Regions from separate parts of the Klebsiella sp. WOUb02 genome, predicted to be linked through region 1. Evidence: predicted binding sites of a transcription regulator. Region 1 holds the regulator's gene; each other region holds the start of a gene.
The links. Region 1 encodes PurR, which represses purine synthesis genes. Its sites were predicted from a motif close to CANGCAAACGTTTGCNTG; they were not measured.

Region 1 (3,278 bases):
CCGCAGCGCCAGCATCAGATTCGCGTCCCGTACCCACAGCATGCCAAGGCAGCCGACGGCGAAGATGGCCAGGCCGCTGAGCAGTACCGGCCTGCGCCCGTAGCGATCGGATACCGGCCCCCAGAACAGCTGGCCAACGGCGAAACCGGCGAGAAACACGCTGAGGCTGGCGCTGACCGAGGCCGCCGAAGTATGCAGATCCTGCTGGATAGCCGAAAACGCCGGCAGATACATATCGGTTGCGAGGAAACCCAGCACGCTGAGGCCCGCTAACCAAACCAAAAATCCTTTCCCGGGTTGTTGCATAAAGTTCTCTTTCTTCTGATACAGGTAAGATGCCGCTGAGTGTAGGGAGTGCATTCTGGCTTGTGAAACGCTAATATTTGTTACATGCGTTCAAAAATTTTGCAGGCAGAATATGTGGTCCGAATACTCCCTTGAAGTGGTTGATGCGGTTGCGCGCAACGGCAGCTTTAGCGCTGCGGCTCAGGAGCTACATCGTGTACCTTCGGCAGTCAGCTACACCGTGCGTCAGCTCGAAGAGTGGCTGGCCGTTCCGCTCTTTGAGCGTCGCCATCGGGACGTCGAACTCACCCCAGCCGGGGTGTGGTTTTTACAGGAAGGGCGTTCTGTTATCAAAAAAATGCAGATCACCCGCCGTCAGTGCCAGCAGATCGCCAACGGCTGGCGCGGGCAGCTCTCGATTGCGGTAGACGATATCGTCAAGCCGGCGCGTATGCGGCAGATGATTGTCGATTTTTATCGTCACTTTCCGGACGTCGAGCTGATTGTCTTTCAGGAGGTGTTTAACGGCGTCTGGGACGCGCTGGCCGACGGCCGCGTGGAGCTGGCCATCGGCGCGACCCGCTCGATTCCGGTCGGCGGCCGCTACGCCTTTCGCGACATGGGCATGCTGAGCTGGCACTGCGTGGTGGCCAGCCACCATCCGCTGGCAAAAATGAGCGGTCCGCTGAGCGATGATACGTTGCGCAACTGGCCGTCGCTGGTCAGGGAGGATACCTCCCGCTCGCTGCCGAAGCGCACGACGTGGCTGCTGGATAATCAGAAGAGGGTGGTGGTGCCGGACTGGGACGCCTCGACAACCTGCCTGTCGGCCGGGCTGTGCATCGGCATGGTGCCGTCGCACTTCGCCCGCCCGCGGATCGCTAGCGGCGAATGGACGGCGCTGGAGCTGGAAAACCCGTTCCCGGACGCCGCCTGCTGTCTGACCTGGCAGCAGAGCGATATCTCGCCGGCACTCTCCTGGCTGCTGGACTATCTTGGCGACAGCGAAACGTTAAATCGGGAGTGGCTGCGGGCGCCGGAATAGGCGGCGCCCCGCCGGGATTAGCGGCGGTAGTCGACGAACGGGCCGTCGATCACCGAGCGGCGCTCGACCAGGCGCGGGTGAACTTCGATAGACTGCGACTCTTCGCGCTTGTTAACGATGCGGTCCATCAGCATATTGAATGCGGCTTCGCCGAGAGAGTCCTTTGGCTGATGAATGGTGGTCAGCGCCGGGCTAAAGTAGCGGGCGTTGCGCACGTTGTCATAGCCAATCAGCGAAATATCCTGCGGCACGCGCAGGCCCATTTCGTCCGCGGCGCAAATCGCCCCCATCGCCATGATATCGCCGCCGCAGAATATGGCGGTCGGGCGGTGCGGCTGGCTGATGATCTGCTGCATGGCGCGGTAGCCGGACTCCGGCTCGAAGTCGCCCTGAACCACCCAGCTCTCCGGGACGCGAATCTGCGCTTCTTCCATCGCTTTCATAAAACCGGCCAGCCGACCGGCGCCGGTGTTGCGCTCCAGCGGACCCGGGATCACGCCGATTTCACGGTGGCCGCGTTCGACAAGATAGCGGCCGGCCATGTAACCGCCTTCAAAGGCGTTATCGATCACCGAATCGGTAAAGTCGGCCTTGGACTCGCCCCAGTCCATCACCACCATCGGGATGTTGCGGTACTCTTCGAGCATGGAGAGCACCGACTGTGGATACTCGGAGCACATGACCAGCAGACCGTCGACGCGCTTTTGCGCCATCATTGACAGGTAGGCCTGCTGCTTTTCCGGATCGTTCCAGGCGTTGCCCAGAATCAAGGTGTAGCCCTTCTGGAAGCAGCTTTTCTCGACGGACTCGATAATCTCGGCAAAATAGGCCGCTTCGCTGCTGGTGGCCAGCAGGCCGATCGACTTGGTGTGATTAACCTTCAGGCTGCGCGCCACCGCACTCGGAGAGTAGTGCAGCTCTTTGATGGCAGCCCATACCGCGTTGCGCGTCTCTTCAGCCACAAAACGGGTTTTGTTAATTACATGTGACACGGTTGTAGTGGAAACGTTTGCGCGCTTCGCTACATCTTTAATTGTTGCCATTACTTCTCTCTCCAGACCTTGACCTGATCGTCTGATTATCGATACGTAAACGTTTGCCTATACACACCCTGAGCGCAATGTTCAACATTGCATCACGTCGGGAAACGACACAGAACGACAGGAAGGGGTCAATGGCCGATACGCTTTCAAATTAGCGTGGGATTTTGTCCGATCTTGCGGCAAAGGGGAAGAGTAAAAACGTGCATCGCCCTAAATCTCAGAAGATTTTTATGCAATACTGTGCAAAAATGAGCAGGCTCACTTTTCTTGTGGGGATAATCAGGGGGAAAATTGATGGATACAGATTTAAAGTTTTCGCTGACCACGACGATTATTGTTCTGGGGCTGATCGTGGCCGCAGCGCTGACCGCCGTACTGCACTAATTCTTGCGGGGGAGAGGCTCCTTTCCCCCATTCCCGCGTATTATTATCAAATTCGCAAAAATCTTTTGCCATTTCGTTTACTTTTGTTTTTCTGTGATTGATGTCATGCTTTTGCCTTCTGATGAGATACCGTCGCTGAGGACGGTTTGCTGGAGTCATTGCATGAAAATCAACTTTCCCCTGTTAGCGCTGGCCGTTGGGGCGTTTGGTATCGGTACGACCGAATTTTCCCCGATGGGATTACTGCCGGTGATCGCGAAAGGCGTGGATGTGTCCATTCCCGCCGCGGGGATGCTGATTAGCGCCTATGCCATCGGCGTGATGGTCGGAGCGCCGCTGATGACGCTGCTGCTGTCGCATCGCGCGCGCCGCAGCGCGCTCATTTTCCTGATGGCTATTTTCACCCTTGGCAACGTCCTCTCTTCAATGGCGCCGGATTACACCACGCTGCTGCTCTCGCGCATTATCACCAGCCTGAACCACGGCGCCTTCTTCGGCCTCGGCTCGGTGGTGGCCGCGAG
Region 2 (3,278 bases), 1.3 Mb from region 1:
ACTTCGCCATTATCAATGCTTCCCTGAATCAGGACGTTGCTGGCCTCAACCCCGTTGAGAGTCAGCGAACCCGCGCTCATCTGAATTTGCGCTTTTTTCCCCAGAACGTTGCCCGCTTCCGGCGCCCACGGGCTGACGCCGCCGGTCACCCGCTGCGCGCTCAGGTCCCAGCCGGTTTCCGGGCTGTTAAACGCCATATTGCGCAGCTGCAGGCGGTCGGCGGCAAAGGGCAAAGAGGCGGAGGAGGGGGAAAGGTTTAACGTCCCGTCGCTGAGCACAATCTCATCGGCATGCAGCGGATCGCTGAACTGGCGGGTGCTAAAGCCGATATCCACCGTTTTGGCAACCAGCGTCGGGGGCTTGCCGTCGCGACCGAACGTCACGTTTTGCAGCTGCAGGTGGAGCGGCGCCGAGAAGTCGTGATCCATCGCATCGAAGGAGACCTGCCAGCCGGTGCCGTCGCTCAGCCAGGCGCTGGCCTGACGCGAGCCCCAGTGGGTCTGTAGCAGGAACCAGGCGGCAACGATCGCGACCAGCAGAACGGCCAGCAGCCAGAGAATCAACTTTCCAGGAAATTTCATGGTCTTACATCCTGAGCGAGGCACATAAGGCTGTTATGCCCGAATTATGCGCAATCCTCAAGACAGGAATTGTGTAATCAGATGATGTGAGGGGGCTAAAAGGGGCAGACTTCAGGCTGCCCCGGCCGCCGTGCGCGGCCGGGGAGCAAGGCGGGATCAGTTTTTCTCTGGCGGGAAGACCAAATTCAGCACAATCGCCGTAATACCGCCGGCGGCGATACCGGAGGAGAGCAGGTTCTTCAGCCAGTCAGGGGCGAACTGCAGGATCATCGGCTGCTGGGAGACGCCGAGACCCACCGCCAGCGACAGGGCGATAATCAGGATCGCCCGGCGGTTCAGCGGCTCGCGGGAGACGATGCGCACGCCGGATGCGGCGATGGTGCCGAACATCACCAGCGTCGCGCCGCCGAGCACCGGCTCAGGGATATGCTGCACAAAGCCGCTGACCGCCGGGAACAGCCCGAGCACGATAAGCATCAGCGCCACCACAAAACCGACGTAGCGGCTGGCCACGCCGGTGAGCTGAATCACGCCATTATTCTGACCGAAGCAGGAGTTCGGGAAGGTATTAAATACCGCGGAGACAAACGAGTTCAGGCCGTTGGCCAACACGCCGCCCTTCAGTCGCTTCATATACAGCGGGCCGGAAACCGGCTGCTCGGAAACGTCGGAAGTGGCGGTGATATCGCCGATCGTTTCCAGGGAGGTGATCATAAACACCAGCATCAGCGGCAGCAGCAGGTTCCAGTCAATCCCCAGACCGTAATAGAGCGGGGTGGGCACCATAATCAGGCTGCTGTCGGTTGCCGCGGTATTGGCGGGAAGCATATCGAGCAGCCAGGCCGCCAGGTAGCCGGCCGCCATCGCGATAACCAGCGAAGCGATGCGCAGGTAGGGGTTGCGCTGGCGGTTAAGAATAATGATCAGCCCCAGCACGATACCCGCCAGCAGCAGGTTTTTCGGCGCGCCGAAGGTGTGGTCGGCCATCGCCGCGTAGCCGCCGCCGATGGAGGTCAGGCCAACCTGAATGAGGGACAGGCCGATAATCATCACCACCACGCCGGAGACCAGCGGGGTAATAACGCGTCGCGCAAGGTGCAGAATGCGGGAGAGGACCATTTCCGTGCAGCTGGCCAGCATCAGGGTGCCGAACAGCGCGGCCATCATCGTCGGCACGTCGGCGCCGCCGGTTTTTAGCGCGGTACCGCCCATAATCAGCGGGGCGACGAAGTTAAAACTGGTGCCCTGAATGGAGAGGAGCCCGGAGCCGACCGGTCCCCAGGCCTTAATTTGAATAATCGATGCCACGCCGGAAGCAAACAGCGACATGCTGATGATGTGCTGCGTATCCTGGGCGGGAAGACCCAGAGCCTGACAAATTAATAGCGCCGGCGTGATCACCGCAACAAACATCGCCAGCAGGTGCTGGAAGGCGGCGAACAGCGTTTGTGGCAGCGGGGGGCGGTCTTCGAGGCGGTAGATTAATTCGCTGGTTTGTTTATGCGCAACCGGTTGCGCATTTTCTGGCTCGGCGGTATTCACGGACATCACAAGCAATCCCAAGGTGGCAAAGCGGGGATTTTAGCGGACTGTAATGCAAAAGCAAACGTTTGCCAGCGTTTGAGGAAAAATAATTCCGCCGAAAAAGTGTGGGGAAAAGGCATTCGCATGGCGGGGCGAAAAAGAAGCCCGAGCCGGTGCCGGGCACCTTATCCGGGCGAAGAAAAAACGTTGCGCATAAAGCCGTCGTCCCGGTAAGCGCTGCGCTACCGGGACGGTTTCGGCGGGATTACTCTTCGTGCTCTTCCCACGCCAGGGCGCGTTTCACCGCTTTTTTCCAGCCGCTGTAGCGGTAGTTACGTTCGGTGGTTTCGATCCCCGGACGGAATTCGCGCTCGATCACCGCTTTCTCCTGCAGCTCGTCCAGGTTCTGCCAGAAGCCAACTGCCAGACCGGCCAGGTAAGCCGCACCCAGCGCCGTGACTTCACGGACTTCCGGGCGCTCGACGCGGGTGCCGAGAATATCGGACTGGAACTGCATCAGGAAGTTGTTGGCGACCGCGCCGCCGTCGACGCGCAGCGCGTGCAGGCGGATGCCGGAGTCAGCCTGCATCGCTTCCAGCACGTCGCGGGTCTGATAGGCGATAGACTCCAGGGTTGCGCGGATAATATGGTTGGCGTTTACCCCACGGGTCAGGCCAAAGATCGCGCCGCGAGCGTACGGGTCCCAGTAGGGCGCGCCGAGGCCGGTAAACGCCGGGACCACGTACACGCCGTTGGTATCCTTCACCTTGGTGGCGAAATATTCGGAATCGAACGCGTCGTTGATCAGCTTCATCTCGTCGCGCAGCCACTGAATAGAGGCGCCGGCCATAAATACCGCGCCCTCCAGGGCGTAGTTAACTTCGCCGCGCGGGCCGCAGGCAATGGTGGTCAGCAGGCCGTGGGTCGAGGCAACCGCTTTCTCGCCGGTGTTCATCAGCATAAAGCAGCCGGTGCCGTAGGTGTTTTTCGCCATCCCCTCTTTGACGCACAGCTGGCCGAACAGCGCCGCCTGCTGGTCGCCGGCAATACCCGCGATAGGAATACGCGTGCCGCCTTTACCGCCGATGTTGGTCTGGCCGTATATCTCGGAGGACTTGCGCACTTCCGGCAGCATGGCGCGCGGAATATCCAGCGCGTCGAGCATTTTGTCGT
Region 3 (3,278 bases), on a different replicon from region 1:
CATGGTGGGGCTGGCGGTGGCCTGCGGATTGCAGGGCAGCGGGCTGCGCGTCGCCGTACTTGAGCAGGCTGAGCCACAGCCGTTGGGCGCCGATGCGCGGCCAGCGCTGCGGGTCTCGGCGATTAACGCCGCCAGCGAGAAGCTCCTGAGCAAGCTTGACGTCTGGTCAACCATTATCGCCCGCCGCGCCAGCTGCTATCACGGTATGGAAGTGTGGGATAAAGACGGCTTTGGCCGCATCAGCTTTGATGACCAAAGCCTGGGCTTCAGCCACCTCGGGCACATTATTGAAAATGCGGTGGTGCACCACGCGCTGTGGCAAAAGGCGCAGCGCTGTTCTGACGTCACGCTGCTGGCCCCGGCGCAGCTGCAGCAGGTGGCATGGGGTGAGAACGAAGCCTTTCTCAGCCTGCAGGACGGCAGCATGCTGACCGCCCGGCTGGTGGTCGGCGCTGACGGCGCCAACTCCTGGTTGCGCAACAAAGCCGATATTCCGCTGACCTTCTGGGACTATCGCCATCACGCGCTGGTGGCCACTATCCGCACCGCGGATCCGCATCGGGCCATCGCGCGCCAGGCCTTCCACGGCGACGGCATCCTCGCCTTCCTGCCGCTCAGCGATCCGCACCTGTGCTCTATCGTCTGGTCGCTATCGCCGCAGGAAGCGGAGCAGATGCAGCAGGCGGATGAGGCGACGTTTAATCAGGCGCTGAATATCGCCTTCGATAACCGCCTCGGCCTGTGCCAGCTTGAGAGCGAGCGCGAAGTTTTCCCGCTCACCGGCCGCTACGCGCGCCAGTTTGCCGCCCATCGGCTGGCGCTGGTTGGCGATGCCGCTCACACCATCCACCCGCTGGCCGGGCAAGGGGTGAACCTCGGCTTTATGGATGCCGCCGAGCTTATCGATGAGATCCGGCGCCTGTATGCCCAGGGCAAGGATATTGGCCAGCATCTGTATCTACGTCGCTATGAGCGCAGCCGCAAGCACAGCGCCGCGCTGATGCTGGCAGGAATGCAGGGCTTCCGCGAAATGTTTGCCGGCAGCCATCCGGCGAAGAAGCTGCTGCGCGATATCGGCCTCAAGCTGGCCGATACGCTGCCGGGCGTCAAGCCGCAACTGATCCGCCAGGCGATGGGCCTGAACGACCTTCCGGCCTGGTTACGTTAAGCGCGTCACACTTCTCTCCCCCGGCCCTCGCGCCGGGTTTCCCCCTCTCATTTGAAATAATCTAATCTCAGCCATTTTTTCGCATTAGTTTTATTAATGCCTCTCTTTTTTTGTGAAAGAAATCAGGCCCATTTTTTCGCATAAAATATCATCATCACCTGCCTGGTTGTTTTTTTATGTTAATTTTATGTGGCATAAATCGCTTTTTACCAGTCAATAATTCTGTAGAGTTTTCGGCGAGATTTGGTCATAAGCTAATGTGATGTCCTGATTTACCTTATGGTTTAACGCCGGTTTCGGTGGTAAGTTCAGGCCAAAGGTAACGTTTGCGTCGGCGCCAGAGAAGGGCTCCGATGCCGGATTTCGCGGGGCGAAATCGCCGCCAAAAAAAGTAGCTGGTTCCGTTTTATTCGACGAGGAAAAGATGGCTCAACAGACTCCGTTGTATGAACAACACACGCTGTGCGGCGCTCGCATGGTGGACTTCCACGGCTGGATGATGCCGCTGCACTACGGTTCCCAGATTGATGAGCACCACGCGGTGCGCAGCGATGCCGGCATGTTCGACGTCTCGCACATGACCATCGTCGACTTCCACGGTAGCCGGATTCGCGAGTTCCTGCGCTATCTGCTGGCTAACGATGTGGCGAAGCTCACCGTCCCGGGCAAGGCGCTGTACAGCGGAATGCTGACCGCTTCGGCGGGCGTTATCGATGACCTGATTGTCTATTTCCTGACGGAAGACTATTTCCGCCTCGTGGTTAACTCCGCGACCCGCGAAAAAGACCTCGCCTGGATTAGCCAGCAGGCTGAACCTTATGGCCTGGAGATAACTGTGCGCGACGATCTGGCGCTGATCGCCGTCCAGGGGCCGCAGGCGAAAGAGAGAGCCGCCACCCTGTTTAACGAGCAGCAGCGCCAGGCCGTTGCCGGCATGAAGCCGTTCTTTGGCGTACAGGCGGGAGATCTGTTTATCGCCACCACCGGCTATACCGGCGAGGCGGGCTATGAGATTGCGCTGCCGAAAGAGCAGGCCGCCGATTTCTGGCGCAGCCTGCTGGATGCGGGCGTGAAGCCCTGCGGCCTCGGCGCTCGCGACACGCTGCGCCTGGAAGCTGGGATGAACTTGTACGGCCAGGATATGGACGAAGGCGTCTCCCCGCTGGCGGCCAATATGGGCTGGACCATCGCCTGGGAACCTGCCGATCGCAACTTTATTGGCCGTGAAGCGCTGGAGCTGCAGCGTGAAAAAGGCACCGAACAGCTGGTTGGCCTGGTGATGACCGAGAAGGGCGTGCTGCGCGGCGGTCTGCCGGTGCGCTTTACCGACGCTGACGGTAATCAGCAAGAGGGCATTATCACCAGCGGAACGTTCTCCCCGACGCTGGGCTACAGTATTGCGCTGGCGCGCGTACCGGCGGGCATCGGTGAAACGGCCGTCGTACAGATCCGCAACCGCGAAATGCCGGTAAAAGTGACTAAACCCGTTTTTGTGCGTAACGGCAAAGCCGTTGCGTGATTCCCCCTTTTGGAGATGAATGATGAGCAACGTACCAGCAGAACTGAAATACAGTAAAGAACACGAATGGCTGCGCAAAGAAGCCGACGGCACCTACACCGTTGGCATCACCGAGCACGCGCAGGAGCTGCTTGGCGATATGGTTTTCGTCGATCTGCCGGAAGTCGGGACGAGCGTTGACGCCGGCGATGACTGCGCCGTTGCGGAGTCGGTAAAAGCGGCCTCGGATATCTATGCCCCGATTAGCGGCGAGATCGTGGCGGTGAATGAAGAGCTGAACGACTCTCCGGATCTGGTTAACAGCGAACCGTACGCCGCCGGCTGGATCTTCAAGATCAAAGCCAGCGATGAAACTCAGATCGCGGCGCTGCTGGACGCGACGGGCTACGCCGCGCTGTTAGAAGACGAGTAAGTACCTCCATCCTTCACGCCGCAGGCGCGTCGGTCGCTGGCTTTTGTAAGCCGCGGAGCGTCGCCGCCCGCCGCGTGAATGATTTTGCGTATTAAAGCCCGGCTGGCGTTTGTGCTCCAGCGGGCAAACCTGTCAGACAATTACGATTCACTGCACGTTTCAGGAACCATCGCTCATGA

Region 2: a site for PurR is predicted at 2,181-2,198, ahead of ABOC21_RS25760 (nucleobase:cation symporter-2 family protein). Genes of this name have one in related genera too.
Region 3: a site for PurR is predicted at 1,484-1,501, ahead of gcvT (glycine cleavage system aminomethyltransferase GcvT). Genes of this name have one in related genera too.

What each region holds. Positions count from the first base shown of each region.
Region 1 covers NZ_CP170110.1:855,941-859,218, forward strand. Annotated here, with positions in the region: gene punC (purine nucleoside transporter PunC) at 1-306, opposite strand, end outside; gene punR (DNA-binding transcriptional activator PunR) at 419-1,330, shown strand; gene purR (HTH-type transcriptional repressor PurR) at 1,348-2,373, opposite strand; gene ABOC21_RS10925 (YnhF family membrane protein) at 2,668-2,757, shown strand; gene ABOC21_RS10930 (MFS transporter) at 2,920-3,278, shown strand, end outside.
Region 2 covers NZ_CP170110.1:3,862,861-3,866,138, forward strand. Annotated here, with positions in the region: gene ABOC21_RS25755 (AsmA family protein) at 1-581, opposite strand, end outside; gene ABOC21_RS25760 (nucleobase:cation symporter-2 family protein) at 738-2,129, opposite strand; gene glpK (glycerol kinase GlpK) at 2,371-3,278, opposite strand, start outside.
Region 3 covers NZ_CP170106.1:307,890-311,167, forward strand. Annotated here, with positions in the region: gene ubiI (FAD-dependent 2-octaprenylphenol hydroxylase) at 1-1,168, shown strand, start outside; gene gcvT (glycine cleavage system aminomethyltransferase GcvT) at 1,593-2,687, shown strand; gene gcvH (glycine cleavage system protein GcvH) at 2,710-3,099, shown strand; partial or broken gene gcvP (aminomethyl-transferring glycine dehydrogenase) at 3,275-3,278, shown strand, end outside.